3 regions of the Nocardioides sp. Z35_8 genome follow, and region 1 is predicted to be linked to each of the others. Evidence: predicted binding sites of a transcription regulator. Region 1 holds the regulator's gene; each other region holds the start of a gene.
The links. The regulator LexA, encoded in region 1, represses DNA repair genes until DNA is damaged. The targets are predictions, from matches to a motif close to TCGAACANNTGTTCGA.

Region 2: a site for LexA is predicted at 4,015-4,030, ahead of recA (recombinase RecA). Genes of this name have one in related genera too.
Region 3: a site for LexA is predicted at 5,415-5,430, ahead of ruvC (crossover junction endodeoxyribonuclease RuvC). Genes of this name have one in related genera too.

Annotation. Positions count from the first base shown of each region.
Region 1 is NZ_JCAQIE010000001.1:259,351-269,250, forward strand. Features, by position in the region: gene AC54T2_RS01230 (SDR family oxidoreductase) at 27-857, opposite strand; gene lexA (transcriptional repressor LexA) at 986-1,708, shown strand; gene AC54T2_RS01240 (LysR family transcriptional regulator) at 1,710-2,597, opposite strand; gene AC54T2_RS01245 (NAD(P)-binding domain-containing protein) at 2,680-3,498, shown strand; gene AC54T2_RS01250 (nuclear transport factor 2 family protein) at 3,495-3,854, shown strand; gene AC54T2_RS01255 (NAD(P)/FAD-dependent oxidoreductase) at 3,898-5,115, shown strand; gene AC54T2_RS01260 (sulfotransferase family 2 domain-containing protein) at 5,158-5,889, shown strand; gene AC54T2_RS01265 (ATP-dependent DNA helicase) at 6,050-8,044, opposite strand; gene AC54T2_RS01270 (hypothetical protein) at 8,101-8,232, opposite strand; gene secD (protein translocase subunit SecD) at 8,429-9,900, opposite strand, start outside.
Region 2 is NZ_JCAQIE010000003.1:197,414-207,313, forward strand. Features, by position in the region: gene AC54T2_RS15405 (HipA family kinase) at 1-566, opposite strand, end outside; gene AC54T2_RS15410 (PPK2 family polyphosphate kinase) at 563-1,414, opposite strand; gene AC54T2_RS15415 (phosphoribosyltransferase) at 1,458-1,946, opposite strand; gene AC54T2_RS15420 (regulatory protein RecX) at 2,008-2,835, opposite strand; gene recA (recombinase RecA) at 2,825-3,877, opposite strand; gene AC54T2_RS15430 (MFS transporter) at 4,096-5,319, opposite strand; gene AC54T2_RS15435 (DUF3046 domain-containing protein) at 5,346-5,540, opposite strand; gene AC54T2_RS15440 (class I SAM-dependent methyltransferase) at 5,537-6,154, opposite strand; gene AC54T2_RS15445 (DinB family protein) at 6,151-6,678, opposite strand; gene AC54T2_RS15450 (GNAT family N-acetyltransferase) at 6,722-7,210, shown strand; gene AC54T2_RS15455 (ABC transporter permease) at 7,365-8,165, opposite strand; gene AC54T2_RS15460 (ABC transporter permease) at 8,167-9,018, opposite strand; gene AC54T2_RS15465 (ATP-binding cassette domain-containing protein) at 9,020-9,900, opposite strand, start outside.
Region 3 is NZ_JCAQIE010000004.1:185,852-195,751, reverse strand. Features, by position in the region: gene AC54T2_RS17420 (inositol monophosphatase family protein) at 1-265, shown strand, start outside; gene AC54T2_RS17415 (class I SAM-dependent methyltransferase) at 285-974, shown strand; gene pgsA (phosphatidylinositol phosphate synthase) at 1,001-1,621, shown strand; gene pdxS (pyridoxal 5'-phosphate synthase lyase subunit PdxS) at 1,687-2,598, shown strand; gene AC54T2_RS17400 (VOC family protein) at 2,617-3,015, opposite strand; gene AC54T2_RS17395 (helix-turn-helix domain-containing protein) at 3,012-3,890, opposite strand; gene pdxT (pyridoxal 5'-phosphate synthase glutaminase subunit PdxT) at 3,947-4,543, shown strand; gene AC54T2_RS17385 (YebC/PmpR family DNA-binding transcriptional regulator) at 4,580-5,353, shown strand; gene ruvC (crossover junction endodeoxyribonuclease RuvC) at 5,467-6,051, shown strand; gene ruvA (Holliday junction branch migration protein RuvA) at 6,048-6,647, shown strand; gene ruvB (Holliday junction branch migration DNA helicase RuvB) at 6,652-7,776, shown strand; gene yajC (preprotein translocase subunit YajC) at 7,844-8,140, shown strand; gene AC54T2_RS17360 (adenine phosphoribosyltransferase) at 8,133-8,681, shown strand; gene AC54T2_RS17355 (RelA/SpoT family protein) at 8,738-9,900, shown strand, end outside.

The sequences.
Region 1 (9,900 bases):
GTTCGGGGCTTCCCCAGGTGGAGACGTCAGCGGCGCTTCATGGCGCGCCGGCCCTGCGCGGCGAAGAGCCCGGCCGCGTGCTGCATCAGCCCGGGAGCGAGCGCCGAGCCGCGCACGACTCCCCCGCGCCACCCCGGCACGGCACGCACCACCCGGCTCGACCCGACGAGCTCGACCGCGGCCGCCGCGACGTCCGCCACGGCCAGGATCGGGCCTCCCGAGTAGACCAGCTGCGACCCCAGGCCGTCGGGGTCCTGCGCGGCGAGCATCGCGGTGTCGACCCCGTCGGGGCACAGGGCGTGGACCCGCACCCCGCGCGGCGACTCGGCGTTGACGGACGTCGACAGCGAGACGACCGCGGCCTTCGTGGCCGCGTACACGCTGTATCCCGGCACCGGGCCGAGGCCCGCGAGCGAGGCCACGTTGACGACGTCGCCACCCGCTGGGCCGAACGCCGCGAGCGCCGCGCGGGTGCCCCACATCGTGCCGAGCAGGTTGACCTCGACCAAGCGGCGCACCTGCTCCTCCGCCAGCTCGGCGAGCGTGCCGTCGTCGCCGACGCCGGCGTTGTTGAACCACGCGGTCAGCTCGCCGTGGCGAGCCGCCTCCTCCGCCACGAGCCGGTGCGACGCAGGGTCGCGTACGTCCTGGGCCAGGCCGGCGACCGCGCCGATCTCGTCGGCGGTGGCGGTCGCCGCGGCGCCGTCGAGGTCGCCGATCAGGACCCGGTGGCCGCGGGCGATCATCAGCTCGGCGATGCCGCGACCGATCCCACGCGCACCACCCGTCACGACGCTCACGGTGGGGGTCCCGGTCGAGGAGCGTGCCGAGGAGGGTCGCGAGGAGCGTGTCGTCATGGCGGGACCCTAGCGACACGCGGCTTCGAACAGGTGTTTGATCCTGACCTGCCGGGCGGTCTACGGTGGGCGCACCAGCTCCTCCCTGACCAGCCGTGGACGGAGGGGGCAACCGCACTGGAGGACGCATGGCCAAGCAGGACGACAAGAACGTCATCGAGATGCCCGACGGACCCCCGGACGCCACCGGCCTGACCCCGCGCCAGCAGCGGGTGCTCGCCACGATCAAGGACTCCATCGAGACCAAGGGCTACCCGCCGTCGATGCGCGAGATCGGCCAGGCCGTCGGCCTCACGTCGTCCTCGAGCGTCGCCCACCAGCTGCGCGTGCTCGAGGGCAAGGGCTTCCTCAAGCGCGACCCCAACCGTCCCCGCGCCCTCGAGGTGTTCCTCCCCGAGGTGATGGCCGCCCGTCGCAGCATGTCGAGCGGCGAGGAGACCTCGATCGACGAGACCGGCATCGGCGACGCGATGCCGACGGCGATCAACATCCCGGTCGTCGGCCGCATCGCCGCCGGTGGCCCGATCCTCGCCGAGGAGCAGGTCACCGACGTCTTCCCGCTGCCCAAGCAGCTCGTCGGCGACGGCACCCTCTTCCTCCTCGAGGTCTCCGGCGACTCGATGGTCGACGCGGCGATCTGCAACGGCGACTACGTCGTGATCCGCCAGGAGCAGACCGCCACCAACGGCCAGATCGTCGCCGCGCTGATCGACGGCGAGGCGACCGTCAAGACGTTCCAGCGCAAGGACGGCCACGTGTGGCTGCTCCCCCACAACGACGCCTACGACCCGATCCCCGGCGACGACGCGACGATCCTCGGCGTGGTGACGGCGGTCCTGCGCAGCCTCTGACCTACCGCGCGGAGCCGGACGCGGCGGCGACCAGCGCCGCCGTCAGCTCCTGCACGCCGGGCCGCGGACGACGCTCGCGGCTCAGCGCGTAGACGGTGCGGGTCGGTGGCGCGACCAGACGGCGTACGGCGACGCCCGCCGGCAGGCCCGGCACCAGCATCGCCGGCACGAGGGCGACGGCGAGCCCGGCCGCGACGAGTGCCACCTTGCCGAGCAGGTCGCCCGCCACCAGCTCGACCCTGGGCTCGAACCCGACCCGGCCCGCGGCCCGCTCGAGCAGGCTGCCCGAGCCGGGGTGGTCCTCGGCCCAGATCTCGTCGGCGAACGACGTGAGCCGCACGCGCCGGCGGCCGGCGGCCAGGGCGTGCCCCGCGGCCAGGACGACGCACATCTCGTCCTCGAGCAGTCTCGTACGTCGCACCTCGGGGTCCGTGGGCAGGCCGGGTGGATAGTCGGTGACCACCGCGACGTCCACGTCGCCCGTGCGCACCCGCTCGTGCAGCCGGGCCGAGCCGTCCGAGCGCAGCGCCACCCGCGGACCCTCGGCCGGGAGCGACCGCAGCGTGCGGGGCACGAGGTCCACGGAGGCGGAGGGCACGGCGCCGAGGGTGAGCGGCACCGCGTCGCCAGCGCGGGCGCGACGTACGGCGTCCCTCGCCCGGGCCGCCTCACCCACCAGCAGGCGCGCGTGCGGCAGCAGCGCTTGCCCTGCGGCCGTCGGCCGGACCCCGCGCGGCAGGCGCTCGAGCAGGGCCTCGCCGAGGTCGTGCTCCAGGCTCGCCACCTGGCGCGAGATCGCCGACTGGGTGTAGCCGAGCTCGTCGGCCGCGGCCGTGAAGGAGCCGGCCTCGCACACCGCCACGAAGGTCCGCCACGCCGTCAACGCCATGCAGAGAAGTATGCGCAGACCGCATGGAGCGATGCGACACCTCCGCTTGTCGCAGGCCGCTGCCGGTTCCATGGTCGTAGGCATGAACGAACACGTGGTGGTGCTGGGGCTCGGGCGGATGGGCCGGGCGATGGCAGAGACCCTTGCCTCCGCGGGCGCACGGGTCGCGTCGTGGAGCAGAGGCGGCGGCGGGACGGCCGGCACGGCCCCGGAGGCGTTGGCGCGCCCGGGGCCGGTCGTGCTCGCCGTCTACGACGGGCCTGCCTGTCGCGCGGTGCTCGCCCAGGTCGCCGAGCACCTCGCCGGGCGACTGGTCGTCGTCACGAGCACGGTCGGAGTCGACGAGGCCGACGCGCTGGCGTCGATCGTGTCCTCGGCGGGCGGCCGATACGTCCACGCGCCCGTCGTCGGCTCCGTGCCGGCGGTCCGGGCCCGCACCCTGCGCCTCCTGGCGGGCGGACCGGCTGCCGACGTCGAGGAAGCGGTCAAGGCACTGACACCGGTGCTGGGCGGCGTGAGCCGGTTCGCCACCCCGCGCGAGGCCGCGGCCGCCAAGCTGGTCGCCAACGCGTCGCTGGCCGCCGCGCTGCTCTCCGTGCGCGACTGCCTGGCCGGCGCAGCGGCGCTCGGGCTCCCGCTCACCGCGGCGCTCGACGTGCTGGCCCTCGGGCGGCTCGGCGACACCGTGGGATCGCTCCGCCCTCGCCTCGAGCGCCCCGACCAGACCGCGCACTTCACCGTCGACGCGCTCGTCAAGGACCTCGGGCTCCTCGCAGCTGCGGGAGGACCCTCGGCCCCGCTCGACCGGCTCTCCCGCCTCGTCACGACGGGTCGGTTGACCGGATCCGACGACGTGTCGGCCGTGGCGCTCTCCGCCTCCACCCGGACGGCCACGTCGTGACCGGCATCGACGACGTGCGGGCGCCGCTGCACGCCTATGTCCGCGGGCACGCTACGGGGGACCCGTCGTGGTTCCGCACCGCGTTCCTGCCCACCGCGCACGTCGAAGGGCTGCGTGAGGGCACCTTCACCTCCTGGTCGATGGACGACTACTGCGCGTTGTTCGACGGCACGCCGGCGCCCGACGAGGCGGACCGGAGCAGGACCGTCGACCAGGTGTGCGTCGAAGGGACCGTCGCCACGGCGACCATGACGCTGCGCCACGGGGAGTCCGTCTTCACCGACATGTTCGTCCTGGTGCGGGTCGACGGCGTCTGGCGGATCGCCAACAAGGTCTACCACCGGCACGCGTCCTGACGCGGACCGGTGCACCTCAGGGCCCGGCGGGCACGATGGCTCCATGAGCCACCTCGAGCAGTCCTATGACTACGTCATCGTCGGTGCGGGGGTCGCTGCGGCGAGCGCCGCGAAGGGCATCCGCTCGCGTGACGAGAGCGGCCGCATCGCCGTCATCGGCTCCGAGCCCGACAAGCCCGTCTACCGACCGGCGCTGTCGAAGGACCTCTGGCTCAAGGACGACGAGACGCTCGAGGGGGCGTCGCTGGCCGGCGACCTCGACGACGACGACGCGGTCGACCTCGCCACCGACACGACCGTGACGGAGATCGACCCCGGCGCCCATGTCGTACGCCTCGCCGACGGGAGCACCGTCGGCTACGGCAAGCTGCTGCTGGCCACCGGTGCCGAGCCCCGCCAGCTCCCCGTCGACCCGGGCCCGCGGGTCGTCTACTACCGCACCGCCGCCGACTACCAGCGGCTGCGGACGATCGCGACCGAGGGCAGCCACGTCGTCGTCGTCGGTGGCGGCTACATCGGCTCGGAGATCACCTCCGCCCTGGTGCAGAACGGCGTCGAGGTGACGCTCGTGCTCGACCGCGAGGACGTGCAGGAGCAGATGTTCCCGACCGCGCTGGCGGCCACGGTGACCAAGGCGCTCGCCGACCGCGGCGTGCGGCTCGTGCACGGCTCGATCGAGCGCGGCACCGAGCACGACGGCGGCGTCCGCATCCGCCTCGCCGACGGCACCGACGTCGCGGCCGACGCGGCCGTCATCGGAGTCGGGGTGCTGCCGCGCACCGGCCTCGCCGAGTCCGCCGGCCTCGAGGTCGAGGACGGCGTCGTGGTCGACGAGCACCTGCGCACGAGCGACCCCGACGTCTACGCCGCCGGCGACGTGGCGTCCTACCCCGACGCGCTGCTGGGGCGCCGACGCGTCGAGCACGTCGACCAGGCCGAGAAGTCCGGCGAGCACGCCGGCAGGGCGATGGCGGGCGCCGACGAGGCGTACGGCTACACGCCCTTCTTCTGGTCCGACATCCTGGACTTCGGCTACGAGGCCGTCGGCGAGACCAGCAGCGACCTCGACCTGGTGGAGGACTGGAAGGACGGCGAGATCGGCACCGGCGTCGTCTACTACCTCCGGTCCGGGCTGGTGCGCGGCGTGCTGCTGTGGAACGTCTGGGACAGCGTCGACCGGGCCCGCGAGGTGATCGCCGAGACGGCGAAGCAGCCGGTGGCCGACCCGGAGTCGCTGCGCGGGCGCATCCCGCTGGGCTGAGCGCGCCCGGGCAGGGCGCGGCGCCGGTGTAGCCTCGCGCCGATGTCATCCTCCGGCCCCCACCCTCCCCCTCCGGGGCTCTTCCGCACCCGCCCGGGCAACCGGCGGCGGTTGACGCCGGAGGCGCAGGAGGAGGTCGAGCGGCTGGCGGGCGCGGCCGAGGCGTCCGCGTGGCTCAGCCCGCTCGCGTACAACCTCACCATCAGCCACAGCCACCGGTTCGTCTGGTATCGCGTGGCCAAGGTCGCCACCCGCACGATCCGCCACCACTGCGAGACCCACGGCGTGAGCATGGACGTCGACCACGCGATGCGGGTGCGCTATCCCCTGGCCAGCTTCGCCGACTACTTCACCTTCGCCTTCGTGCGTGACCCGCTCGACCGCTTCGTCTCGGCGTGGCAGGACAAGGTCGTCGACCACAACTACTACGGCTTCGACCCGGCCACCCACGAGCGGATGCAGGCGATCGAGGAGTTCGCCCGCTGGACCGCGGGCCACGACCTGGCGGCCGTCCCGGGCACCGACCAGCACCTGACGCTGCAGAGCCGGATGATCGACCTCAACCGGGTCGACTTCGTCGGCCGGCTCGAGACGTTCGACCGCGACTTCGCCGAGGTGTGCGAGCGCATCGGCGCCCCGGCGGTGCCGACCGCGCCGAAGAACCAGACGGCGCCGGGTGGCCGCGACCGGCGGGTGTCGCCCGAGCTGGGCGAGCTGGTCGGGCGGATGTACGCCCGCGACTACCAGGTGTTCGGCTACGAGCCGCCGGCGTGAGCCCCCTGGGCGGCGACCACCATGAAGGCAGTTCGCATGCCCGGCACCCCGGTGCCGAGCGTGACGGTGGCCCGTCCCCGGCCGAACTGCCGACATGGTGCCCGCGTCAAGGGTCGACCGACCGTCCTGACGGCAAACCGCAACAAGCGGGACCAGGGGCCTAGGACTGCCCGAGCCGCTTGAGCGCCTGCCGTACGAGCGCGGGATCGGTGGTCGACCACATCGGCGGCAGGGAGGCCTTGAGGAACCGGCCGTAGCGCGCGGTCTCCAGGCGCGGGTCGAGCACGGCGACCACCCCGCGGTCGGACGTGGTGCGGATCAACCGCCCGGCGCCCTGCGCGAGGAGCAGCGCGGCGTGGGTGGCGGCGACCTGCATGAAGCCGTTGCCCCCGGCTTGGTCTGCGGCCCGCTGGCGCGCCGACATGAGCGGGTCGTCGGGGCGCGGGAAGGGGATGCGGTCGATGATCACCAGCTGGCAGGTGTCGCCCGGCACGTCGAGGCCCTGCCACAGCGACAGCGTGCCGAACAGGATCGTGTGGGGGTCGTCGACGAACTGCTTGGCGAGCTCGGGCAGCTGGGCGTCGCCCTGGGCGAGCGTCGTGAGGTGGGGCAGCCGCGCGCGCACGGCCTCGGCGGCGGTCTCGGCGGCACGACGGGAGGAGAACAGGCCGAGCGTGCGGCCGTCGAGGGCGTCGACGAGCTCGCAGATCTCGTCGAGCTGCGCAGGCCCGAGCCCGTCGCGTCCGGGCTGGGGCAGGTGGCGGGCGACGTAGAGGATGGACTGCTGGCCGTAGTCGAAGGGCGACCCGACGTCGATGCCCTTCCACGGCAGTGCCGTGTCGGGGTCGGCGAGGGCGACCTGCGAGTCGACGCGCTCGGTGGGCTTGAGGCCGAGCGAGGTGGCGACGGCGCCGAACTCGCCGCCCAGCATCAGGGTCGCGCTGGTGAAGACGACCGTCTTGTCGCTCAGCAGCTTGTCGCGCATCGGGCCCCAGACCTGGAGCGGGGCGACGTGGAGCCGGGCCGGGAAGCGGTCGCGCGCCTCGCCGAGCCACAGCACGTCGGCCTGCGAGCCGGCGGCCATCCGCTCGGCGTTGACGAAGACCTCCTGCACCATGCCCTTGGCCTGGGTGCGGCCGGCGTCGCCCTCGCCCTCGCCGCCGGACTCGCGCGGGAACGCCGACAGGCAGGCGCGGGCAGCGTCGCGGACGAGCACCAGTGCGTCGGAGAGCTGGGTCGACATCTGGTCGATGCGGCCGGGGGGCGTCGCCTCGAAGGCCTCGGCGAGCTGCTGCGCGGCGTCCTCGAGGTCGCCGCCCGGGTCGCCGTCGGCGGAGTCGGTCCACCGGCTGGCGCGGCGGGCGGCGCGCTCGATGTCGGGCACCGCGAGCTCGTCGGTGGCCGCCTGGGTCACCCGCGCGGTGAGCTCGTGGGCCTCGTCGATGACGACGGTGTCGTAGTCGGGGATCATCGGCACGTCCTCGATCGCATCGATCGCGAGGAGGGAGTGGTTGGTGACGATCAGGTGGCTGCGGTGCGCCTTCTCGCGGGCGAGCTCGGCGAAGCACTCCGCGCCGAACGGGCACTTGCTGGCGCCCAGGCACTCGCGGTGGTTGACCGAGACCTGGCGCCACTCGCGGTCGGTGTGCCGCGGAGCGTTGTCGCGCTCGCCGCTGCCGCCCTGCTCCGACTCCTCCTCCGCCCACGCGCGCAGCTCGAGCACCTTCTCGGCCAGCGAGCCGGTGGGCACGTCGACGAGCGTGCCCTGGTCGTCGGGGACGCCGGCGCGGATGCGGTGGAGGCAGGCGTAGTTGGAGCGCCCCTTGAGCACCGCGTAGGACGTGTCGAGCCCGGGCACGTCCTTGACCGCCTCGACCAGGCGGGGCAGGTCGCGCTCGACGAGCTGGTGCTGGAGGGCGAGGGTCGCGGTGGCCACCACGACGCGCTTGTCGTGGAGCATCGCCGGGACGAGGTAGCCCAGCGACTTGCCGGTGCCGGTGCCGGCCTGCACGAGGAGGTGGCGGCCCTCCTCCATCGCCTCGGCCACCTCGGTGGCCATCTGCACCTGCCCGTCGCGCTGCTGGCCGCCGAGCGCGGCGACCGCGGTGCTCAGCACCTCGCTGACGGGCGCGGGGGCGGTGGCGGTCTCAGGCACCAGAGCACCCTACGTGGCGGCGCCGACGCTCCGTCGTACGCCGTCCACAGAGCCGCTCAGTAGTTCTTCTTGCGCCCGATCTGACGCTCGATGCGACGCTCGGGCTGGCCCAGCACCTTGGCCAGGATCTTGAACCGGAAGCGGTAGGCGACCACGCCCAGGACGACGATCAGCAGGATCCACAACATGGGGCAAGCGTACGCCGTCCCGCCCAGCCGGTCCCGGTTATCCGGACGGCCGTCCAGGCGCGCCGACCCTCGACCTGGAGGGGAAGTCCGACACCTGGAGGGGGTTGCAACCGCCTCGAAGTGTCGGAGTCCCCGCTCGAGCGGGGACTCCGACCGTACGAGAAGAGCGGAGAGAGGCGCCCAGGCGCCCGGCGGGTCAGACGACCGCGCCGGAGTCCTCGCGGGCCCGCTCGACCTTCTCCTTCTTCACCCGGCTCATGGGCCACTTCTCGTTGAAGTAGGTCAGCAGCGGGGTGGCGACCACGACGGAGGAGAAGGTGCCGACGACGAGGCCGACGAGCAGCGCGATGGCGAAGTCCTGCAGCGAGTCGCCGCCGAGGAAGACGAGCGCGGCCAGGATGAACATCGAGCCGAGGCCGGTGTTGACCGTGCGGGGGATCGTCTCGACGGCCGCCTTGTTGGAGATGTCGATGAACTTGTCGTCGGGCTTGGAGCCCCACCACCGTTCTCGGATGCGGTCGAAGACGACGACGGTGTCGTTGACGGACAGACCGACGATGGTCATCGCCGCGGCCAGGAAGATGCCGTCGATGGGCTTCTGGAGCCACGCGAAGAGCCCGACCACGAGGATCACGTCGTGGGCCATCGCGAGCACCGCCGCGACGCCGAAGGTCCACTTGAAGCGGATGGCGAGGTAGAGCAGCTGGGCGAGGAACGCGACGCCGAAGGCGATGAGCGCGTTGTTGCGCAGCTGCTCACCGAGCGAGGCGCCGATCTGCTGGTCGTCGACCTTGTCGACCGTGCCGCCGACCTTCGCGAGCTCGGCCTCGATCCGCTGCTCCTCCTCGTTGGAGATCGAGCCGGTGCGGACGGTGAAGTCGGCCGTGTCGGCGGACTGGACGACGGCCTCCGGGAAGCCGGCCTCGGCGACGGCCTCGCGCGCCTGGTCGACCGTGAGGTCCTTGCTGACCGAGTAGTCGAGCTGCCGGCCGCCGGTGAACTCGACGCCGAGGTTGAGCCCCTGGGTGACGATGCCGGTGACGGCGAGCACGAGCGCGGCCGCGGAGATGCCGAGCCAGGTGTTGCGGCGCTTCATCAGCTGGGGGTTCTTGCGGTCCAGCCACTCGCGGACCTTGCCGACCGAGCCCAGCCCGCTGACGGCCGGGTGACGCCCGACGGCCTTGTTGGAGACGGCGACGTCGCACAGCACCCGGGCGATGATCAGCGCCGAGACCATCGAGGCGATGACACCGATCGAGAGCGTGACACCGAAGCCCTTGATCGGGCCCGAGCCGAGGAAGAACAGCAGGCCCGCGGCGAGGAGCGTGGTGATGTTGGAGTCGATGATCGCGCTCCACGCCTTGTTGAAGCCCACCTGGAGCGCCCGCCTGAGCCCTGCCGAGGGATAGGCCTGGTACTCCTCCCTGGCTCTCTCGAAGACGAGCACGTTGGCGTCGATCGCCATGCCGATGGCGAGCACGAATCCCGCGAGGCCGGGCAGCGTCAGCGTCGAGCCGAGCCCGACGAGCATGGCGTAGGCGAGCAGCGCGTACGACGCCAGCGCGAGCGTCGCGGCGAAGCCGACGAGCCGGTAGACGAAGATGATGAACAGGCCGGTCAGCGCGATGCCGATGATGCCGGCCTCGATCGAGGCGTCGATCGCCGCGG
Region 2 (9,900 bases), on a different contig from region 1:
CCGGCGGCGTCCCACGGCTGCGCGGCGAACCGCGCCGGGTCGGTGACGCCCGAGCGCCAGCCGTGGTGGAAGTAGAGCGAGGCGCCGTGGTCGATCACCCAGAGGTCGCCGTGCCACAGCAGCAGGTTGGGGTTGCGCCACGAGCGGTCGACGTTGGCGGTGAAGGCGTCGAGCCACAGCACCCGCGCCCCCTCGTCGTCCGCCGTGCCGACCTGGCCGTCGACGCCGAACGAGCCGGGCAGGAAGTCGATGCCGAGGTTGGGCCCGACGCTGGCGTTGAGCAGGTCCTGGACCTCCTCGTCGGCCTCGTAGCGCGCGAGCTCGGGGTCGAGGTCCAGCACGACCAGCCGCGGGGTGCGCAGGCCGAGGCGGGTGGCCAGGCCGCTGACGATGACCTCGGCGACGAGCACCTTCGCGCCCTGACCGGCGCCGCGGAACTTGCACACGTAGGTGCCGAGGTCGTCGCCCTCCACGACGCCGGGCAGGCTGCCGCCCTCGCGCAGCGGGGTGACGTAGCGGGTGACCTGGACCGTCGGGAGGGGGCCGGTGACTGCGGTGCTCGTCACCGGACCGGTGCCTCCTCGGCGAGCCGCCGGATCTCGGCCGCGACGTCGAAGCGGGCGGCCGGCCAGTGCAGGTCGAGGCCGCGCAGGGTGTCAAGGAGGATGTGGGCGATCGCCAGGTTGCGATACCACTTCTTGTCCGACGGCACGACGTACCACGGCGCGGCGTCCGTGCCCGTGCGCTCGAGGGCGATCTCGTAGGCCTGGCGGTAGGCCGACCACATCGTCCGCTCGTCGAGGTCGCTCGTGTCGTACTTCCAGTGCTTGTCGGGGTTGGCCAGCCGCGCCGCGAGGCGGTTGTTCTGCTCGGCGGCGCTGATGTGGAGCATGCACTTGACGACCGAGACGCCCTCGTCGGTCAGCCGGGCCTCGAAGTCGTTGATCGCGCCGTAGCGGCGCTCGATCTCGGCGGGGTCGGCGAAGGAGCGGACGCGGCCGATGAGGACGTCCTCGTAGTGGGAGCGGTCGAAGACCCCGATGTAGCCGGCCTCCGGCAGCCCCTTCTCGATGCGCCACAGGAAGTCGTGCGCGAGCTCCTCCTCCGTGGGCGCCTTGAAGCTGGTGATGCGGATGCCCTGGGGGTCGACCAGGCCAATGGTGTGGCGCAGCACGCCGCCCTTGCCGCTGGTGTCCATGCCCTGGAGCACCAGCAGGATGCGCCGCTGGGAGCCGGCGGTGCGCTCGGCCCACAGCCGCTCCTGGAGGTCGGCCAGCTCGACCTGCATGTCGGCGAGCGCGGCCCTGCCGTCGGTCTTGGTGCCGTCGAAGCCGGGCGTGGCGTCGGTCGCGATCGTCGTGAGGTCGACGGGTCCGCCCGGCAGGCGGAGCGCGTCGGCGATGGCGGGTCTCATGGGGTCATCATGGCCCACCGGCGCCCGTACGACGGCGTACGCGTCAGTGCGCCATCGCGTCGGGATCCACGACCGGCGGCAGCACCGACCAGGGGAAGTCGATCCAGCGCTCGGTGACCCGCCACGAGTAGTCGGGTCGGATGACCGACTGGGGCTTCTCATAGATGACGACCGTGCGCACCTCGGCGACGTGTCCCTCGGAGAACGCGTGGACGAGCTCCAGCGTGCGCCCGGTGTCGGCGACGTCGTCGGCCACCAGCACCTTCAGGCCCGACAGGTCGACGGCCGCCGGGGTCGGGGGGAGCATGATCGGGACGTCGAGGCGCTGGTCGACGCCGGTGTAGAACTCCACGTTGACCACGGAGATGTTCTTCACCGCCAGCGCGTATCCGAGCCCCATGCCGAGGGCGAGTCCGCCCCGGGCGATCGCGAGGATCATGTCGGGATGGAACCCCGAGTCGGCCACCTCCTGGGCCAGCTCGCGCGTCGCCGTGCCGAACAGGTCGTAGGTCAGGACCTCGCGCTCGCTCACGGCACCATCCCACCAGAGGCGGTCGCCCGTGGGAGAGGCGGGCCCGCAGCCCGGCCCCGGGTCAGAAGTCGGGGTGGGGCTCGTCGACCTCGGCTGCCCCGGCCAGCGCCTCGCGGACGACGGAGAACGCGAGGCCGGCGGGGTAGCCCTTGCGAGCGAGGAGGCCGGCCAGGCGGCGGGTGGCGACCTGGGGGTCGAGCCCTGCCATCGAGCGCAGCTTCTTGTCGACGAGCGCCCGGGCGGCGATGCGCTGGTCGTCCTCGTCGATCTGCTCGAGCGCGGCCTTGGCGTCGTCGTCGCCGACGCCCTTGCGCCGCAGCTCCTGGGCCAGGGCGCGTGGGGCGAGGCCGCGACTGCGGTGCCGGCTCTCCACCCACTGCCGGGCGTAGGCGGCGTCGTCGATCAGCCCGACCTCGGTGAAGCGGTCGAGCAGGCCGGCGGCGAGGTCGTCGGGCACGCCCCGCTTGGCCAGCTTGTCGGCCAGCTCCTGGCGCGAGCGCGCCTGCCCGGTGAGGGTGTCGAGGAGGATCCTGCGGGCCACCGCCTCGGGGTCGGCCTCGACCTCCGCGGCGGCAGCCTCCTCGCGGGCGAGCCTGGCCGCCTCGCGCTCCTCCCAGGTGCGGGTGCGTCCGCGACCACCCGAGCGACGGCCACCTCGACCCCCACCTCGATCGCTGCCGCGCCCAGCGCGATCGCCTCGGGCAGGGCGATCGGTGCCGGGCTCCGGGGTCTCGGCGCCGGTCCCGGTGGGCGTGGGTGGGACCTTCCCCACCCACGCCTCCACGCCGAGGCCGACGTCGCCGACCCACGACGGGGCCGGCCGGGTCTCCGGCCCGACCGCACCCGACGAGGGTCCGGATGCGGAGCCGGGCGCCCGGTCAGAAGTCATTGACCCCGATGGGCTCGTCGCTCAGGTCGTCGGCGGGCTTGTCGACGGCGGGAGTGACGCCCAGCTTCTCGAGGATGAGCTTCTCGATCTCGTTGGCGAGGTCGGGGTTGTCCTTGAGGAAGTTGCGCGAGTTCTCCTTGCCCTGGCCGAGCTGGTCGCCCTCGTAGGTGTACCAGGCGCCGGCCTTGCGGATGATGCCCGCCTCGACGCCAACGTCGATGAGACCGCCCTCGCGGCTGATGCCCTTGCCGTACATGATGTCGAACTCGGCCTGCTTGAACGGCGGGGCCACCTTGTTCTTGACGACCTTGACGCGGGTGCGGTTGCCGACCATGTCGGTGCCGTCCTTGAGCGTCTCGATGCGACGCACGTCGAGGCGCACCGAGGAGTAGAACTTCAGCGCGCGACCACCGGTCGTGGTCTCCGGCGAGCCGAACATCACGCCGATCTTCTCGCGCAGCTGGTTGATGAAGATGGCCGTGGTGCCGGAGTTGTTGAGGGCACCGGTCATCTTGCGCAGCGCCTGGCTCATCAGGCGGGCCTGGAGGCCGACGTGGCTGTCGCCCATCTCACCCTCGATCTCGGCGCGGGGCACGAGCGCGGCCACGGAGTCGATGACGATCAGCGACAGCGCGCCGGAGCGGACCAGCATGTCGGCGATCTCGAGGGCCTGCTCACCCGAGTCGGGCTGCGAGACCAGGAGCGCGTCGGTGTCGACGCCGAGCGCCTTCGCGTAGTCGGGGTCGAGCGCGTGCTCGGCGTCGATGAAGGCGACGATGCCGCCGGCCGCCTGCGCGCTGGCCACCGCGTGGAGGGCGACCGTCGTCTTTCCGGAGGACTCCGGACCGTAGATCTCCACGACGCGCCCGCGCGGCAGGCCGCCCAGGCCGAGTGCGACGTCGAGGGCGATCGACCCCGTGGGGATCACCTCGAGCGGGGCACGCGTCTCGTCGCCCAGTCGCATGACCGAGCCCTTGCCGAACTGCTTCTCCACCTGAGCGAGCGCGGCATCCAGGGCCTTCTCGCGGTCTGCACCAGCCATTGCAGTGTCCCGTCTTGTCGTCGTGTCGTGAGAGGTACGTCTGCGACGCTAGGGCGAGCCACCGACAGTCCCTGATCAGGACGGTCGAACGCTGTGGACAACCTCGCCCCTCGTCATACCTGTGGAAGCACAGTAGCCCGAACAGGTGTTCGATGTCGGCTCCGGGTGCGGCGTGTCGCGCCCGGTTCGTGAGTGGGCGGGGCGGGGTCGGGAGCAGGTCAGGCGTGGCGGTGGGTGAGGGTGCCCGCGACCAGCACCGCGCCCGCCAGCAGCGCGGCGAACATCGCGAGCACCGGATAGCCGAGCGAGCCGACGATGACGCCGGCGAGCGCGCCTCCCCCGGCGGCGGTGAGCGACATCGCCATGTCGGAGGTGCCCTGCACGTCGGTGCGCGCCTCGATGGGCGTGCGGTCGGCGATCACCGTCGACGCCGCGACGGTCGCGCACGACCAGCCGACGCCGAGCAGGAACAGCCCCGCGAAGATCTGCCACGACGTGCCCTGCGGCGACAGGCCGCACAGCGCGAGCGAGACCAGCAGCACGACTCCCCCGGCGACCAGGACCGCGGCGCGGCCGTAGCGGTCGGCGGCCCAGCCTACGAGCGGCGAGAAGGCGAACATGCCGAGCACGTGCACCGAGATCACGAAGCCGATGACCTCGAGGTGCGCACCGCCGTGCTCCATGTGGAGCGGCGTCATGATCATCACGGTGACCATGGCGGCGTGGGCGCAGGCCATCGCCACCACCGCGGCGCCGACCGCCGGCACGTCGCGTACGACGACGACGAACCGACGCCACGACCGCCCGCGCGGCTCGCGGTCGTCGGGCGCGGCGCCGGCCTCCTGCTGCGCGAGCAGCAACGGGTCGGGGCGCAGCCGCCACCAGACCCACCCCGCCGCGAGCACGAGGACGACGGCACCGATGGCGAAGCCGCCGGTCAGCTCGGGCACGCCGATCGACCGGGCGACGCTCGCGCCCACGCCGGTGAGGTTGGGCCCGGCGACGGCGCCGATCGTGGTGGCCCACACCACGACCGACAGCGCTCGGGCGCGGTGCTCCTCAGTGGCGAGGTCGGTGGCGGCGTAGCGCGAGCCGTTGTTGACCGCCGTCGTGGCGCCGAGCAGCACCGCGCCGAGCAGCAGCACCGCCATCGAGTCGACGACGCCGGCGACGACCGCCAGCACCGCGCCCGCCGCGCCCGCGAGGTAGCCGAGGACGAGCCCGACGCGTCGTCCGCGGCGTCGCATCACCCGCGCCAGGGAGTAGGCCGCCGCAGCCGTGCCGAGGACCTGGAAGGTCTGCGCGAGGCCGGCCATCGTCTCGCTGCCGGAGATGTCACGAGCCAGCAGGGAGGCCGTCGCCACGCCGATGGTCACGCCGACGGCGCCGACGGCCTGCGAGACGACGAGGGTGCGCACCGTGCGCCGCTGCACGTCGGCCACGGAGAGGCCAGCCTCCAGCCGGGTGGTCACCGCTCGCTGTCCGGGAGCTCGAGGTGGCGGCGCACCGCGGACCAGACCTGCTTGGGAGGGATGCCGGCGTCGAGCGCCTCGCGCGTCGTGCGCCCGTCGAGTTCGCGCACGACTGTGAGCTCGGCCCAGGTGCGCGAGTAGTCACGCCCGAGGACCTGGTCGAGCCGCGCCCAGAGCTCCGTGTGCCTCATGGGGACACCCCATCACGGACCGCCGACACCTCGAGCCACGACTCCGACCGCTTGCCCGAGATCTCGCCGCGCACCTCGACCTCGGCCCAGCCGGCACCGAGGACGACGGCGCGCAGGGCGTCGGCGCGCCAGTAGGTGAAGTGGCGCCGGTGGCGGATCGACCCGTGCGTCGACCACCCCTCACCGTCACCCTCCTTGAGGGAGATCCGCAGCAGCCCGCCGGGCCGGGTGACCTCGGCGAGGCGCCCGAGCACCGTCGGCAGGTCCGCCCGGGCGACGTGGAGCAGCGAGGCGTTGGCCCACACGGCGTCGTACGGGCCCTCCGGCGAGGTGAGGTCGTCGACGAGCGGGTCGAGGAGATCGGCCTGCCACCCCCGCTGGCGCAGGAGGTCGACGAAGCCCTGCGAGACGTCCGTACGCCGCACCCGCAGGCCGAGCTCCTCGACCAGCCGGGCGTCGCGACCCCCGCCGGACCCGATCTCCAGCACCCGGGCGCCCGGAGCCAGCCGGTCGACGAAGTCCTCGATGTCGGCACGGACCGAGGCCGGCATGACCGGTGACGCGTCGGCGTACGCCGCGGCGTCGAGGTCGTAGGCCCGGACCGTCTCGTTCACCCGAGCCCGGCCCCCACGTCGTGCAGGTGGTGCACGACGTCGTGCAGGTGGTAGGTGCCGAGGGAGGCGACGGTGAAGCGGTCGCCGTTGGAGCGCAGCCCGGGGCGGTCCGCGGCCGCGCCCGTCACACCGGCGTAGAGGTCGGCCACGTCTCCCGCCGCGCGCACCAGCTCGGCGGACACGACGGCCGGCTCCTGACCGGCGTAGTCGCTCTCGACGGCGGTGGTGTCCTGGTCCCAGTTGGCGAAGGTCGGCTCGTCCTCGGTCAGCATCAGCCGCAGCCGCTCGGCGAACAGCACGTGCACGTCGCGGACGTGGCAGCCGTACTCGAGGACCGACCACACGTCGGCGGCGGGCCGCCGGCGCGCGTCGCCGCGGGCGAGCGCCCGGGCCCACTCCGCGGCGCTCGCGCGCACCAGGTCGGGGAGGTCGGCCAGCCCCTGCGCTGCCGGGTCGAACCCGCACTCCGGGCACGACCGCTCCAGGACCCAGGTCCAGTCCTTGGTGTCGGGCGTGATGCTCATGCGTGCCATCCAACCAGCCGCCGGACGGGGGACAATGGCCGGAATGGACATCCGTCGCGCACTTCCCGCCGACCTTCCCGCCGTCGCGGCGATCTACGCCCGCGAGGCGCGCGAGGGCCATGCCACCTTCGACCTCGAGCCCCGGCCGATGGAGCTGTGGGAGGAGCGGCTGGCCGCCTCCGGGCCGCGCGACCACTTCCTGGTCGCCGAGCACGAGGGCGCCGTCGCCGGCTACGCCACCTCGTCGCCGTTCCGGCCCAAGCCGGCCTACTCCCACACCCGCGAGACCACGGTCTACGTCGCGCCCGGGCACCAGGGCCGCGGCGTGGGCCGGCGGCTGTACGACGCCCTGCTGGCGCGGCTCACCGACGACGGCGTGCACCTCGTCGTCGCCGCCGTCGCCCTGCCGAACGACGCGAGCCTCGCGCTGCACCGCGCGTGCGGCTTCGAGGAGGTGGGCGTGATGCGCGAGGTGGGCCGCAAGCACGACCGCTGGATCGACGTGGCGTGGCTGCAGAGGGTGGTGGGCTGACCAGCGGTCAGCCCAGGCCGAGGCGCTGGGCGGACACCTCGCGCATCTCGACCTTGCGCACCTTGCCGGTCACCGTCATCGGGAACTCCTCGACGACCATCACGTCACCGCGAGCGTAGGCGTCCATCGTCCGAACCTAGCCCGCCGGAGCACCTCAGGTCAGCAGCAGCTTGTCGAGCCGGCGGCGCACGACGAGCAACCCGACGATGCCCATCGCGACGAGGTAGACCACGGAGACCGCCGACTCCCAGGTCACCACGCCCGTGGTCAGCTCGCGGCACAGCACGACGCCGCGGTAGAGCGGGGTGGCCTCCACGACCCAGCGGAGCACACCGTCGCCGAACGCCTCGATTGGGAAGAACGTCGCCGAGAAGAGGAACAGCGGCATCTGCGCGAGCTGGATCTTGTCGAAGTCCTGCCATGACGTCATCCACGTCGTCAGGGCCATGCACACGGCCGAGAACGCGAACGCGATCAGGATCGCGGCCGGCAGGGCGAGGACGGCCCACCAGGTGTCGGTCAGGCCCATCAGCGCCATCACGACGAGGAACGCGGCGGAGTAGACCGAGCCGCGCATCAGGCCCCACGTGATCTCGCCGCGCGCGATGTCGCCGGTGGAGAGCGGCGTGGCGAGCATCTGGTCGTAGAGCTTCTCGTAGCGCAGCTTGAAGAACACGTTGTAGGTCGAGTCGAGCAGCGCGCCGTTGAACGCCGACGTGGCGAGCATGGCGGGTGCGACGAACTCCGCGTAGGGAATCGCCTCCCCGTGGAACTCGAACGTGTCGATGAGCTTGCCGACGCCGATGCCGATGGAGAAGAGGTAGAAGACGGGCTCGAGGAAGCCGGTGATGAAGAGCTTCCACGCGTCCTTGTAGACGACGTAGTTGCGCAGCACCAGCACCTTGGTGGCGGCTGCGGGGGTGAGCGGGGCGGGGATCGGGTCGACGAGTGCCATCTCAGACCTCCAGCCGACGGTCGAGGTGGCGCACGGCGAGGAACCAGCCGACGACGGTGAGCGAGACCAGGACCACGACGTGCACGGCGACGAGCGACCAGTCGACCTGGCCCACGCAGAACATCCGCGACAGCGAGACGCCGTGCCACAGCGGGGTCAGCCGGGCGAGCCACTCGAGCACCGGGCCGAGGTTGCTGATCGGGAAGAACGCCCCGGAGAACAGCGTCAGCGGGATCACGCCGAGGCGGAACAGCAGGCCGAATCCCTCCTCCGACCGCAGCCGCGCGCTGTAGGCGAAGACCAGGGTCGCGAAGGCGCAGCCGACCAGCACCTGCGACACCCACGCCAGGATCGGCCCCCACCACGTGGTGAAGACGCCGAACGGCGCGAGGACCAGCATGAAGACCGCGCAGGCCGAGGCGACCCGGAACACCACGAACGCGACGAAGGCGTTGACCAGGTCGCGCACGGCGAGCGGCGTGGCCAGCTGGGCGTAGAAGGTCTTGTGCCACTTGATGGCCCCCATGACGGGGTACGTCGACTCGTTGACCGCGATCGTCATGGCGTGCGAGGCGACGAGGCCGGGGACGACGAAGGCGAGGTAGGACGTCGCGCCGTCGAGCCGGTCGGGGTCGGCCTCGATGAAGCCACCGAGCAGCACGCCCATCGCGACGACGTAGAGCAGCGGGGTGAGGAAGCTGCTCACCACTCCCCCGCGCCAGGTGCGCTTGAGGACGGTGAGCCAGTAGTCGTACTGGCGGGCCATGCCCTCCCACGCCGACAGGGCGCCCGTCGGCGCCGGTCGGGCGGTGGTCACGGCGGCGCCGTCGGGGGCCGTGTGCGGTGTCGTCACGTCAGTCCGCCAGGCTCCGGCCGGTGAGGCGCAGGAAGACGTCCTCCAGGGTGGAGCGGCGCACCAGCGTCGCGATGGGGTGCAGGCCGCGGTCGATGACGGCCGCGACGACGTCCTCGCCGTGGTCGCTGTAGACGAGCAGCCGGTCGGGCAGCACCTCGACGCGCTCGCCGAGGTCCTCGATCTTCTCCGCGAGGGCCTCGTGCTCGCCGACCCCGAAGCGGAGCTCGGCCACCTCGCGGGTCGAGTGGGCGTCGATGAGCTCGCGCGGCGACCCCTCGGCCGCGATGCGCCCCTTGTCCATCACGACCAGGCGGTCGCACAGCTGCTCTGCCTCGTCCATGTAGTGGGTGGTGATGACGAGGGTGACGCCGGCCTGCTTGAGCCGGAAGAGCTGGTCCCACAGGACGTGACGCGCCTGCGGGTCGAGGCCGGTGGTCGGCTCGTCGAGCAGCAGCAGGTCGGGCCGGTTGATGAGGCTGCGGGCGATGGTGAGCCGGCGCTTCATGCCGCCCGAGAGGTTCTCGACCTTCGCCTTGGCCTTGTCGGTGATCTGCGCGAACTCGAGCAGCTCGTTGGCCCGCTCGCGGCAGGTGGCCCGGTCGATGCCGAAGTAGCGGCCGTAGATGTAGAGGTTGTCGAAGACGTTGAGCTCGTTGTCGAGCGTGTCCTCCTGCGGGCAGACGCCGAGCCGCCCGCGGATGGCCGGGCCGTCGGTGGCGGGGTCCATGCCGAGGATCCGCAGCTCGCCGCCGCTCACCGGGCTGACCGAGGCGATCATCCGCATCGTGCTCGACTTGCCCGCGCCGTTGGGGCCGAGGAAGCCGAACGCCTCGCCCCGGCGCACCTCCACGTCGATGCCCTTGACGGCTTCGAAGTCAC
Region 3 (9,900 bases), on a different contig from region 1:
GGCGTTCACCCGGGCGCTCGGGCAGGTCGGCACCCTGCGGATGTTCGGCTCCGGGACGATGGACATGGTCGCGATCGCGTCCGGCCAGTGGGACGTGCTCTTCCAGCACTCGGTCCCGGCCTGGGACCGGCTGCCCGGCGCGGCGATCATCCGCGGTGCGGGCGGGGACGCGGTCGTCCTACGCGCCGGGGGGGTCGACTGGACGGTGACGGGTGCACCCGCCGCGGTTGCGGACGTCCGCGCCGCGCTGCTCAGTCCAGCGTGATGGCCACTAGGGTCACCCCATGACACAGCGCCCGACCCGCCCTGATGACGCGCGTCCTGTCGCGCGCACCTTCCAGGGCGTTGATTCGCCCTACTGGTCGGAGTCGCGCGCCCACGTCGCCGACCTGGTGCCCGACTCCGCCCGCCGGGTCCTCGACGTCGGGTGCAACGACGGCACCTTCGGTGCCGGGCTGAAAGCGCGCGTCCCTGGTCGGGAGGTCTGGGGCATCGAACCGCACGACCTCGACGCAGCGGCGGCAGCCCAGAAGCTGACCGGCGTGGCGTGCGGCTTCTACCCGGACGCGCTCAAGGAGGTGCCCGGTGCCTTCGACTGTGTCAGCTTCAACCACGTGCTCGAGCACATGACCGACCCGTGGCACGCCCTTCGGGTCACCCGCGAGCGGCTCCACCCGGGCGGCGTGATCGTGGGAGAGCTTCCCAACATCCGCCACCTGCCGTTCCTCTTCGACCTCGCCGTACGCGGGAGGTTCGACTATGTCGACTCCGGGCTGCTCGACCGCACGCACCTGCGCTTCTTCACCCGGTCGAGCGCTCACGACCTCTTTGCCACGGCCGGCTACGAGGTCGAGGAGTTCTTCCCCGTCGTCGCCATGGGCAACGCTCGTTTTCCTCGCGCGTCGCGGGTCGTGGCAAAGGCGGTCGGCGACCTCTCGTACCTGGCTTTCGCGTTCCGCGCGCGGCCCGTATGAGGCGGTACCGGTAGCCTGCGGCCACCATGCTCGAACACCTCCGCGGCCTCGTCACCGCGATCATCTCGCCGATCGCCCGCCTGCTGCTGCGCCTGGGGGTGAGCCCCGACGCGGTCACGCTGGTCGGCACGATCGCGACCTGCACCGCCGCGCTGTGGTTCGCGCCGCGCGGCGAGCTGGTCGTCGCCGCGCTCGTCGTGACGGTCTTCGCGCTCTTCGACCTGCTCGACGGCACGATGGCCAGGATGAGCGAGCGGGCGAGCGCGTTCGGGGCGTTCCTCGACTCGACGCTCGACCGCATCGCCGACGCCGTGGTCTTCGGCGCGGTGATCCTCTACTTCGCCGGACCCGGCGACTCGATGTTCGGGGCCGCCATGGCCCTCTTCTGCCTCGTCACGGGCGTCTCGACCTCCTACGCCCGGGCCAGGGCCGAGTCGCTCGGCTTCACCGCCCGCGTGGGCATCATGGAGCGCGCCGACCGGCTCGTGGTCCTGGGCATCGCCGCCATCGCCGCCGAGCTGAGCGACCAGCCGCTGGTGCTCGCGTGGGGCCTCGCGCTGCTCGGGGCGCTGAGCTCGGTGACGGTCGCCCAGCGCATCTGGGTGGTGCGCCGCCAGGCCCTCGACCGGGCGGCCTCCCAAGCCTGAGCGCGGTGTGATCCAGGTCTCACGCCGATGCCCCCGTCCGGGCGGGGCGGCACTACGATCGAGGCATGGCTGAGCACACCTCGTCGCAGACCCCCATCGAGCACGGCACCAGCCGCGTCAAGCGCGGCATGGCCGAGATGCTCAAGGGCGGCGTGATCATGGACGTCGTGACCGCCGAGCAGGCCCGGATCGCCGAGGACGCCGGCGCCGTCGCGGTGATGGCGCTGGAGCGGGTGCCCGCCGACATCCGCGCCCAGGGCGGGGTGTCGCGGATGAGCGACCCCGACATGATCGACTCCATCATCGAGACCGTCTCGATCCCCGTGATGGCCAAGGCCCGCATCGGCCACTTCGCCGAGGCCCAGGTGCTGCAGTCGCTCGGCGTCGACTACGTCGACGAGTCCGAGGTGCTCACCCCGGCCGACTACGCCAACCACATCGACAAGTGGGCCTTCACCGTCCCGTTCGTGTGCGGCGCGACCAACCTGGGCGAGGCGCTGCGCCGCATCACCGAGGGCGCGGCGATGATCCGCTCCAAGGGCGAGGCGGGCACGGGCGACGTGTCCAACGCGGTCATGCACATGCGCACGATCGGCGGGGAGCTCCGCCGGCTGCACGGCATGTCCGAGGACGAGCTCTACGTCGCGGCCAAGGAGCTGCAGGCGCCCTACGACCTGGTCAAGGAGGTCGCGGCGGCGGGCAAGCTGCCGGTCGTGCTCTTCACCGCCGGCGGCATCGCCACCCCGGCGGACGCGGCGATGATGATGCAGCTCGGCGCCGAGGGCGTGTTCGTGGGCTCGGGCATCTTCAAGTCCGGCAACCCGGCCCAGCGCGCCGAGGCGATCGTCAAGGCCACCACGTTCCACGACGACCCCGACGTCGTCGCCAAGGTCTCGCGCGGGCTCGGCGAGGCGATGGTCGGCATCAACGTCGACGAGATCCCGCAGCCGCATCGCCTGGCCGAGCGTGGCTGGTGACGCGGGACCGCGGCGGGCTCAGCCTCGCCGCGGCTCGCCGGCGTAGGTGCCGAACGACCACTGGTTGCCCTCCGCGTCGGTGACCCGGAACTCACGGCTGCCGTAGTCCTGCTCGACGATCTCGCTGGGCTCGAGGCCCGCCTCGGCGGCGCGCCGGTGCACGGCGTCGACGTCCGGCGCGACGACGTACGCCGCGCTGGTGCCGGGCTGCTGCGTGAACGGGCCGTCCGGCTTGTGGCAGCCGAGCATCACGCCGCCTCCCTCGGGCCAGTCGAGCTGGGCGTGCTGGACGACGCCCGCCTCGTCGCGGTAGGCCGCGGTCTCCTCGAACCCGAGGGCGACGAGGGCGCGGATGACGGCATCGGGGTCGTGGGCCTGCAGGGCGGGCCACACGGTCGGTGGGTGCTGTTCGCTCATGACGGCGATGCTGCCGCGACCCCGGGTGGTGCGCCTTGGACATTTGGGAACTCCGCGGCGAGCCACGCCGACGGCCCGAGGCCCGCGAACTCCCTGAAGTCGCGGACCAGGTGCGACTGGTCGTAGTAGCCGGTGCGGGCGGCGACCTGGGCGAGCGACGAGCCCGACGCGCCGGCCGCGACCACCGCGCGCCGGGCGACGTCGAAGCGGGCGAGCCGCTGGACGGTCTTCGGGCCGTGGCCCGTCTCGGCCGTGATCAGCTGGTGGAGCCGCCGGCGGCTGTAGCCGACGGCGTCGGCCACGTCGGACACCGCGAGGTGGCGCCGCCGGGTGAGCAGCCGCCACGCCTCGCGGACCTCCGCGGACGCGTCGCGCGGCTCCGCGCCGCGCTGCGTGCGGCGGATGCGGCGCGACAGGAAGCCGGCGACCGCGGCATACCGCCCGTTCCAGTCGGGCGCCGCGTGCATCTCCTCGACCACCCGGTCGACCTCGGCGCCGAACAGGTCGCGCGCGTCCCAGCTGCCCACAGGCAGCTCGGCCGCGGGGACGCCCAGCAGCCGCCGCACACCCACGGGGTCGAGGGTGAGCTGGACCCCGGCCCACCGACCGGGCTGCTCGACCATGGCCGGGCGGGTGTGCAGCCCGCCGAGGCTCACCCACTGCTCGTCGCGGACTCCGGCGTCCCAGTCCTTCGCCGTGGGCGCGGTGCGCAGCGGCTCGTCGAGGCTCAGCACCAGGGTGAGCGCGGCCGACGGGAGTCCGCGGTGCACGCCCGGCGCCAGCCCGCTCGCCGCGTAGCCGTACATCGACGTGACGTGCGGCGCGAGGGGCGCGGGGACTCGCGCCTCCGGAACCTGCTCCCACCCGCCGCCCATGGGGCGAGTGTGCCCCAACCGGCGGGCGGCGTCACCGCGACCTAGGATCGGCGCTCGTGGACCCGACCATCGGCGTGCTGGCCCTGCAGGGCGACGTGCGCGAGCATCTCGAGGTGCTGCGGGCCGCGGGCGCGGACCCGGTCGCCGTACGCCGTCGGGCCGAGCTCGCCGCCTGCGACGGCCTCGTGATCCCGGGCGGGGAGTCCACGACGATGGTCAAGCTCGCGACGGTCTTCGAGCTGCTCGAGCCGCTGCGCGACGCCGTGCGCGGCGGGCTGCCCACCTTCGGGACCTGCGCCGGGATGATCCTGCTCGCCGACCGCATCGAGGACGGGGCGGCGGGCCAGGAGAGCGTCGGCGGGCTGCACATCACCGTGCGCCGCAACGCCTTCGGGCGCCAGGTCGACTCCTTCGAGGAGGACCTCCGCCTCGACGGGCTGGCCGACCCGGTGCGGGCGATCTTCATCCGCGCGCCGTGGGTCGAGGCGGTCGACGAGGACGTCGAGGTGCTGGGGCGGGTGGAGGACGGCCCGGCCGCGGGTAGGATCGTCGCGGTCCGTCAAGGCCCCCTGATGGCGACCTCGTTCCACCCAGAGGTCGGCGGCGACGGCCGGGTGCACGGCATGTTCGTGGACCTGGTGCGCTCGGCCTGACGACCGCCCAGGCTCGAGCGACGGATAGAGGGACTCATGTCAGGCCACTCCAAGTGGGCAACGACCAAGCACAAGAAGGCCGCGATCGACGCCAAGCGCGGCAAGCTCTTCGCCAAGCTGATCAAGAACATCGAGGTCGCGGCGAAGCAGGGCGGCGGCGACCCCGCCGGCAACCCGACCCTCTACGACGCCATCCAGAAGGCGAAGAAGAGCTCGGTCCCCAACAAGAACATCGACTCCGCGGTCAAGCGCGGCTCGGGCGCCGAGTCGGGCGGGGTCGACTACCAGGGCATCTCCTACGAGGTCTACGGCCCGCAGGGCGTCGCGTTCCTCGTCGAGTGCCTCACCGACAACAAGAACCGCGCCGCGATGGAGGTCCGCACCGCGGTCACCCGCAACGGCGGCACCATGGCCGACCCCGGGTCGGTCTCGCGGCTGTTCACCCGCAAGGGCGTCGTGATGGTGCCCAAGTCGCAGGACGACCGCGAGGTGAGCGAGGACGACGTCCTCGAGGCGACCCTCGACGCGGGCGCGGAGGAGGTCAACGACCTCGACGAGGCGTTCCAGGTGCAGAGCGAGGCGACCGACGTCGTCGCGGTCCGCACGGCGCTGCAGGACGCCGGCATCGACTACGACTCCGCCGACGTGGAGTTCGTGCCCAGCCTCGAGATCCCCGTCGACGCCGACGGGGCGACCAAGGTGCTGCGGCTCGTCGACGCGCTCGAGGACCTCGACGACGTGCAGGACGTCTTCACCAACGTCGACATCCCCGCCGAGGTGATGGCCGAGCTCGAGACCGCCGACGCCTGAGCCCCGCGCCGTGCCGCGTGTCGTACGACGACCCGCGGCCGCCGCGGGTTAGCGTGGTCGCACGAACACATGTTCGGACGACGTGGCCGGACCGACGGCGGAAGGGGAGCTTCGTGCGCGTGCTCGGCATCGACCCCGGCCTCACCCGCTGCGGCGTCGGGGTGGTCGACGGCAGCGTCGGCCGGCCGCTGACGCTGGTCGACGTCGGGGTGGTCCGCACCAGCTCCTCCCTGCCGATCGCCGAGCGGCTGGTCACCATCGAGAAGGGCCTCGACGCCTGGATCGAGGAGCACCGGCCCGACGCCGTCGCCGTGGAGCGGGTCTTCGCCCGCTCCGACTCCAGCACCATCATGGGCACCGCCCAGGCCAGCGGCATCGCGCTCGTCGTCGCCGCCCGGCGCGGCCTGCCCATCGCGATGCACACCCCGAGCGAGGTCAAGGCGGCCGTCTCCGGCAACGGCCGAGCCGACAAGGCCCAGGTGGGCGCGATGGTGGTGCGGATCCTCCGGCTGGCCGAGCTGCCCAAGCCGGCCGATGCCGCCGACGCGCTCGCGCTGGCCATCACCCACGTCTGGCGGGGCTCGGCCAGCACCCGGCTCGAGGCCGCCGCCGCCCAGGCCCGAGCGCAGCAACGAGCCCCGCGGCGCCCCAGCCCGACCAGCACCCCACCGAGCACCACCCACGTGAGGACCCGATGATCGCCTTCGTCCGCGGCGAGGTCGCCGCCGTCACCTTGTCCAGCGCCGTCCTCGAGGTCGGTGGCGTGGGGCTCGAGCTGATGTGCACCCCCGGCACGCTGGCGACGCTGCGGGTCGGGCGCCCCGCGACGCTGCCCACGAGCATGGTCGTCCGCGAGGACAGCCTGACGATCTTCGGCTTCCTCGACGACGACGAGAAGCAGGTCTTCGAGATCGTCCAGACCGCCTCGGGGGTCGGGCCCAAGGTCGCCCAGGCCATCGTGGCCGTGATGAGCCCCGACGAGGTGCGCCGGGCCGTGACCACCGAGGACGTCAAGGCGCTCACCCGGGTCCCCGGCATCGGGCAGAAGGGCGCCCAGCGCATCATCCTCGAGCTCAAGGACCGCATCGGTCCTCCCGTCGGGGCCCACCACCCGGCCGCGGCGTCCCCGCCCACGGAGGCCTGGCGCGACCAGGTCCAGCAGGGCCTCGTCGGCCTCGGCTGGTCGGCCAAGGAGTCGGAGAAGGCGGTCGACGCCGTGGCTCCCGAGGCCGGCGACCAGCCCGACGTCGGCGCGCTGCTGCGCGCCGCGCTCCGCACGCTGAGCAAGGCCTGAGCCGATGAACTGGGACGACACCGACGAGGACCTCCACGGCGACCTCAACGACGAGCTCCGGCTCACCGACGCCGAGCTGGGCCACCTCCAGCGGCTCACCGACGCCGACGCCGACGGCGACGAGCGCGCGGTGGAGGCGGCCCTGCGGCCCCGCACGCTCGACGAGGTCGTCGGGCAGGCGCGGGTGCGCGACCAGCTCGGGCTGGTCCTCGAGGCCGCCCGCCGCCGCGGCCGGGCGCCCGACCACGTGCTGCTGTCCGGCCCGCCGGGGCTCGGCAAGACCACGCTCGCGATGATCATCGCCGCCGAGATGAGCACGCCGCTGCGGCTCACCAGCGGGCCGGCGATCACCCACGCCGGCGACCTCGCGGCGATCCTCTCGGGGCTCAACGAGGGCGACGTGCTCTTCGTCGACGAGATCCACCGGATGTCGCGCCCGGCCGAGGAGATGCTCTACATGGCGATGGAGGACTTCCGGGTCGACGTCGTCATCGGCAAGGGGCCGGGTGCGACCGCGATCCCGCTCGAGATCCCGCCGTTCACCCTCGTCGGCGCCACCACCCGCGCCGGCCTGCTGCCGGGGCCCCTGCGCGACCGGTTCGGCTTCACCGCCCACCTCGAGTTCTACGAGCCCCACGAGCTCGACCGGATCGTGCACCGCTCCGCGGGGCTGCTCGGCGTGCACGTCACACCCGAGGGCTCCAGCGAGATCGCGTCACGCTCGCGCGGCACCCCCCGCATCGCCAACCGCCTGCTGCGCCGGGTCCGCGACTACGCCCAGGTGCGGGCCGACGGGGTGCTGAGCCTGCCCGTCGCCCACGCGGCCCTCGACCTCTTCGAGGTCGACGAGTCCGGCCTCGACCGGCTCGACCGGGCCGTGCTCGACGTGCTCTGCCGCCGGTTCGGCGGGGGACCGGTGGGGGTCTCCACCCTCGCGGTCGCGGTCGGCGAGGAGCGCGAGACCGTCGAGGAGGTGGCCGAGCCCTTCCTCGTCCGGCTGGGCATGCTCGCCCGCACCCCCCGAGGGCGGGTCGCGACGCCCGCCGCGTGGCAGCACCTCGGCCTCACCCCGCCCGCCGTCCCGACCGTCGACTCCACCCTCGACTCCGGCCTCTTCGACGACGTGTGAGCTCGCCGGGCGACCCGCGTAGACTCCCACGCGCTCACGCACCCGACCCCCCGAGGAGACCCCCACCGTGAACGATGTCGCTGCCCTTCTGCCCCTGGTCGCCATCGTGGCCCTCTTCTGGTTCATGGTGATCCGCCCGCAGCAGCGCCGCCAGAAGGAGGTCCTGCGCCTGCAGCAGAGCATCGAGGTCGGCCAGCGCGTGATGACGTCCTCCGGCATCTTCGGCACCGTGGTCTCGCTCACCGACGACCGCGCCCGGCTCGAGATCGCCCCGGGCACCCAGATCGAGGTCGTGCGCGCGGCGATCGCCAAGGTCGACGAGCCGCTGCAGCAGCCCGACGCCGACCCCCGCGACGATGCCTGATCGTCGTACGGCGAAGGAGGCGCTCGAGCGCCTCGTCGTCGACGTCGCGGACTGGCCCGAGGAAGGGGTGACCTTCAAGGACATCACCCCCGTCCTGGCCGACCACGAGGCGTTCTCCGCGGTCATCGCCGCGCTGGCGGCCGCCGGTCGTGACGAGCGCGGCCGCGTGGTCGTCGACAAGGTCGTCGGCATGGAGGCCCGCGGCTTCATCCTCGCGGCCCCGGTGGCGCTGGCGCTCGGCGTCGGCTTCGTCCCGGTGCGCAAGGCGGGCAAGCTGCCGCGCGAGGCCCACGCCGTCTCCTACTCGCTCGAGTACGGCGAGGCCACCCTCGAGCTGCACAAGGACGCCATCGCGCCGGGGGAGCGCGTGCTCCTCGTCGACGACGTGCTCGCCACCGGCGGCACCGCGCGCGCGACGCGCGAGCTCGTCGAGACCGCCGGCGGCGTGGTGACCGGTGTGTCGGTGCTGATGGAGCTCTCCTTCCTCGACCCGCGCGCGGTCACCGGCGACCTTCCGATCGCCACGCTGCTCACGATCTGACCGTGCCCGTCCCGTCCCCGCGCATCGATCGCCGACACCCTCACTAGACTGGGCCAATGGCAGAGGAGCAGGCACCGGCGCACGACGCGAAGGCGTCCCCGAGCGCGCGCGGCATGCGCGCCCGCCTGGCCCGCGTCGGCACCCGGCCGCCGTCCTCCAACCCGGTGCTCGAGCCGTTGTTCCGGGCCGTGCGGGCCAACCATCCCAAGGCAGACCTGGCGCTCCTCGAGCGCGCCTACGCGGTGGCCGACAAGTGGCACACCGGCCAGATGCGCAAGAGCGGCGACCCCTACATCACCCACCCGCTCGCGGTGACCACCATCCTCGCCGACATCGGCATGACCGAGCCGACGCTGGTCGCGGCGCTGCTCCACGACACGGTCGAGGACACGCCCTACACCCTCGACGCGCTGCGCGCCGACTTCGGCGACGAGGTGGCGCTGCTCGTCGACGGTGTCACCAAGCTCGACAAGGTGCAGTACGGCGACTCGGCGCAGGCCGAGACCATCCGGAAGATGATCGTGGCGATGTCGCGCGACATCCGCGTGCTGGTCATCAAGCTGGCCGACCGGCTGCACAACATGCGCACCCTGCGCTACGTCCCGGCGGCCTCGCAGGAGCGCTCGAGCCGCGAGACCCTCGACATCTACGCCCCGCTGGCCCACCGGCTCGGCATGAACACCCTCAAGTGGGAGCTGGAGGACCTGGCGTTCGCCACGCTCCACCCGAAGATCTACGACGAGATCGTCCGGATGGTGGCCGAGCGGGCCCCCTCGCGCGACCAGTTCCTCGCCGAGGTGGTCGCGGAGATCGAGCAGGACCTCAAGGCCGCGCGGATCAACGCCAAGGTGACCGGCCGGCCCAAGCACTACTACTCGATCTACCAGAAGATGATCGTCGGCGGCCGCGACTTCTCCGACATCTACGACCTCGTCGGCATCCGGATCCTCGTCGACGAGGACCGCGACTGCTACAGCGCGCTCGGCGTCATCCACTCGCGCTGGAACCCGGTGCTGGGGCGGTTCAAGGACTACGTCGCGATGCCGAAGTTCAACATGTACCAGTCGCTCCACACGACGGTCATCGGCCCGCAGGGCAAGCCGGTCGAGGTGCAGATCCGCACGTTCGCGCAGCACCGCCGCGCCGAGTACGGCGTCGCCGCGCACTGGAAGTACAAGGAGAACTCCAAGGCGGGCGTCGACACCGACCGCCTCGGCGA